Regions from separate parts of the Chryseomicrobium palamuruense genome, predicted to be linked through region 1. Evidence: riboswitches for the same ligand, from Rfam matches in the RefSeq annotation. Region 1 holds a riboswitch; the other holds the start of a gene.
The links. A riboswitch is a leader RNA that binds a small molecule or an ion and turns the genes downstream of it on or off. The one in region 1 is predicted to bind S-adenosylmethionine.
Positions count from the first base shown of each region.

Region 2: another riboswitch for S-adenosylmethionine. It lies ahead of ACFO0S_RS02610 (hypothetical protein); the one in region 1 lies ahead of ACFO0S_RS08620 (methionine ABC transporter ATP-binding protein).

Region 1 covers NZ_JBHSEF010000022.1:48,242-50,447, reverse strand. Annotated here, with positions in the region: gene gcvH (glycine cleavage system protein GcvH) at 1-152, shown strand, start outside; gene ACFO0S_RS08625 (thioredoxin family protein) at 363-653, shown strand; SAM riboswitch class I at 743-847, shown strand; gene ACFO0S_RS08620 (methionine ABC transporter ATP-binding protein) at 964-1,989, shown strand; gene ACFO0S_RS08615 (methionine ABC transporter permease) at 1,982-2,206, shown strand, end outside.
Region 2 covers NZ_JBHSEF010000009.1:221,676-223,881, reverse strand. Annotated here, with positions in the region: gene ACFO0S_RS02615 (glycerate kinase) at 1-881, opposite strand, end outside; gene ACFO0S_RS02610 (hypothetical protein) at 894-1,175, opposite strand; SAM riboswitch class I at 1,252-1,353, opposite strand; gene ACFO0S_RS02605 (hypothetical protein) at 1,394-1,591, opposite strand; gene ACFO0S_RS02600 (general stress protein) at 1,625-2,038, opposite strand.

The DNA.
Region 1 (2,206 bases):
TGGTGGAAGTCAATGAATCATTAGAAGACAATCCGGAATTCGTCAACGAATCTCCTTATGAAAATGCATGGATGATTAAAGTAGAACCTTCAGATGCTGGAGAGTCCGATGCATTATTGTCTGCTGAGCAGTACGAAGAATTCATTAACTAATACTGTGTGGCCCGCCAGTTGGCGGGCTTTTTTCTGGTTAAGGACGGTTTCCGCGTCAATGGCGATGATTTCCGCACCAATATGGCTGTTACCGCAACTAACGAGCCGTTCCTACACCAAACCTCCCACCTGTCCCATCTCACGAAAGCATTTCCCTTGTCATCCTCGCAGTGATTTGCTACTTTAAATCAAGTAAAGGTGGAGAAAATCGTGATTGAAACAACCTATGCCGACTGGAAACAAGAGCAAATGAAATGGCTTTATATTTATACGCCGATGTGCGGAACATGCCAAGTCGCATCTAAGATGCTTACGGTATGTGAAGAAGTCCTTCAACAGCCTATCCCGCAATTGAATGCCAACTATGCGCCGGAGCTCATGCATGAAGAGCAAATAGAAAGTGTACCTTGTTTATTACTTAGAAATGATCAAGGAGAGTACTTAAAAATATATGCATTTCAGTCTGTGCCATATCTACTAGAACAAATGAATGAAACATAATAAATTTCTGTGATAAAAAATAGTTGACGCATAAAAACGGCTGTGGTACTATTCGATTACTGACAATAATACTAATTGAATATGCGTCGCTCTTATATAGAGAGGTGGAGGGAAGTGCCCGATGAAGCCCGGCAACCGTCACGAAAGTGAAATGGTGCCAAGTCACGCAAAGCTAGCGCTTTGGAAGATGAGAGAATGGATATACGTTGAATAAACGATGACCCTTTCTGTCTTTGCGCAGAAAGGGTCTTTTTGCATATTAGCTGAATCCAGACACCCGATAATAACAAGGAAAGGAGGCGGCGCGCATATGATTCAATTACAAGATGTCTTTAAAAAATATACAACGTCAACTGGCCATGTAGTCGCTGTTGACAATGTATCACTCTCTATTCAAGAGAGTGAAATTTATGGGATTATCGGTTACAGTGGCGCAGGAAAGAGTTCTCTTATCCGCTTACTTAATGGACTAGAGCGTCCGACAGCGGGTTCCATTCAAGTCAATGGAAAAGAAGTATCGAACCTGTCTTCCAAACAAATGAGACAGTTCCGGCAAAAAGTGAGTATGATCTTTCAACATTTCAACTTGCTGTGGTCGCGTACCGTTGAAGAAAACATTGCGTTTCCTCTTGAGATTGCAGGTGTTTCCAAAGAAGAACGCGATACACGAGTAAAAGAGCTCGTTGCACTGGTTGGTCTTGAAGGCCGCGAAAAAGCGTATCCTTCTCAGCTATCTGGAGGGCAAAAACAACGTGTCGGTATTGCACGAGCGCTTGCCAATCGACCGGAAGTGTTACTATGTGATGAAGCCACTTCTGCACTCGATCCTGAAACGACAGACCAAATACTGGACTTGCTCGTAACAATCAACAAACAACTGGGATTAACCATTGTTCTGATTACCCACGAGATGCACGTCATCCAAAAGATTTGTCACCGCGTCGCTGTGATGGAAAATGGTGTAGTCGTCGAAGAAGGGAAAGTCATCGACGTCTTTAAAAACCCCCAAAAGGCGATTACGAAACGATTCGTTTCACAAATTTCTGATGGTGCTCACTACTCAGATACGGTCGATCACTTCTTAGACATGTACCCGAATGGCAAGTTGATCCGCTTAACATTTGTTGGCGATCAAACCGATCAACCACTCATTGCACGCTTAATCAAGCAATATGAACTGGAAGTGACCATTGTTCAAGGGAATATTACACAAACTCAAAATGGCGCACTAGGAACATTACTGCTACACATTGATGGTGACGCATTATCTATTGATGAAGCGTTAAGTTTCCTCCATGCGCAAAAAGTACAATCGGAGGTCATACACCATGATTGAGAATCTCTTTCCAAATGTGGACTGGCCAAAGATGTGGGAAGCAACTTACGAAACGCTCTATATGACAGCTATTTCTACATTGTTAACATTTGTTTTTGGCTTAGCCATCGGACTTATACTCTTTCTAACAAGTCCTCATCAGGTATGGTCAAATAAAATGGCGAACTGGTTGACCGGCGCACTCGTCAACATTTTCCGGTCTATCCCGTTTATTATT
Region 2 (2,206 bases), on a different contig from region 1:
CCTTCTCCCGTCACCACATGCGTGACGCCAGAAAGAGAATTTTCCCATCCAGAACGCTTCAAAATGAAGTCGATTCCGTGGTACCACTTGGAGGGGAAGAACGCTTGGACAGCCCCACCAAGCCCTCCACCTGCTCCTGCACCCGGCCGGTCATGAAGGCGTAAGCCGGTATGAGATTCAATGACATCCGCTAGTCGTTTCAAAGCCGCTTCCACATCCTGTTTATCGTCAGGATGGACTCCTTTCGTCTCCCCGTAAAGAGCCGTCGCCCCGCCCGGACCTACATAAGGAATCTGAACGTCACTGACCACGGCAAACGTGCACTCTTGAATACGTGAATCAAATGCTGAATCATCGAGTCGTGCGAGGTCTTTTACCTGTAGAAGGTCTCCTGAGATCTCCTGACCATGTTCATTTATGAACTTCATACCGAGGGCACGAAGCATACCTGCGCCCCCGTCGTTTGTGGCACTGCTTCCGATGGCTAAAATAAAATTCCGATGCCCTTCATCGAGAGCCGCTTTAATTAATTGACCCGTCCCGTAAGTCGATGCGAGACGAGGATTCTGTTCTTCTTTCTTCACGTAGCTAAAACCTGAGGCTTGGGCCATCTCAATCACGCATGTATGGCGGGAGAGACCCGTTACTCCATAAGCCGCTTGAATCGATCTGCCGAGGGGATCTTCTACACGTGCTGTTTTATAGGTTCCTTTCGTTGCGTTCATCAATGCATCGAGTGTGCCTTCCCCGCCGTCCGCAATGGGGAATTCCACGACTTCCACAGTAGGGTCTGCAGATTGAATCCCTTGTGCGAGTGCACGTGTGGCTTGCTTGGACGTGAGTGTACCCTTCCATGCATCTGAGCTGACGATGATTTTCATTGAAGTTCCTCCCTAGAATAAGCGTTTGCTAGCTGGACCAAATAAATAAAAGTGCAAATTCTGTTTCTTCTCTTCTACACTTCGTGATAAGCGTTCAATTTCCTGCTCAAGAGCCGAAATTTCTTCACGCTCTTTGTCGATACGACTTCTTGAAATCTCTTCTCCAAGTTCCAAATACAGCAGCTGATTTTCTAAAGCTTTCATTTTTTGGTGACGTACCATTGCTCCCGCATAACTTTTTGGCTCCGTCTCTTTTAACTGTTGCAACTGTTGTTCAAGTGTTTGTTTTGACATGCAAAACAGCCTCCTTTTGAAATTTGCCAAACAAAAAACTCTTCCCGAGAGAGAAGAGTCGCATAAGCAATATTTCTCCTCATCGTTCAGGGGATACCTGTTGGATGGAGCACCTTACCTCATAGGCAGGTTGCTGAGACTTCGTAGGGCCAAATCCCTCCGTCTCTCTTGATAAGAAAAGAGTTTCTGTTTAGTTAGTGTAAGTATAGCATAGATGGTTACTTTGAGCGAATATCGTCTTTATCTGCCTTTTTGTGATTGTAGAGTTCATTTTCACCCTCGGTATCGGCTGGGTCTTCTCTATAAAAGAAGGGATCGCTGTCGATTTTTTCTTCTTCCGTCAATGACTTTTCATCACTTGGTAGTGGAATTTTCCCACTGTTGTTTTTCTCTTTCTCTTTTTCAAACTCATTCATTGCTTTATCCTCCTTTTCTTTGTCTCATTTATTTTAGTGTTCCCTCTCCTCTTCATCCGTAAACGGCGCATTAACTACATGTCGAATGGAATCATCCGTCGCTCCGAGATTTGCACCATTCACTCGGTCTGCAAATACAAAATAATGACCGGCATCAATTTCTGCTTCTGCGCGTTCCACTACATCTGATCCGAAACCCAGACGAAAAAGTACGTCTTGTACACGATCTTCTCCTCGAAAAAAAGAAACTGCAGAATCCCAGAAGGAGTTGTTTTCCGTCTGTATTTGTAAGGATGTATTTTCTTGAAGCCAGCTCACTTGGCGACCCGACTTTGCCAAAATGACGACTTCATCTTCTTTAAACCCGGCATCACGAAGCGCCAATAATCGATGTTTTAATTCTTCACCTGTCGTCAGGATCCAGTAATTGGCGGTTTTCGAAATCATTATGTTCTCCTCCTCTCGATGTGCTGTACGATGTACATCCTTTCCCATATTTTAAAGAATCTAAAACTCTTTTTTCAAAAATCAGGAAGTGATGCCTATGGCAAGTGAAATAGGAGAGTTAGTAGTTTAATTGAGAGAAACAAGGGAAAACTGAACCCTAAGGAGGCG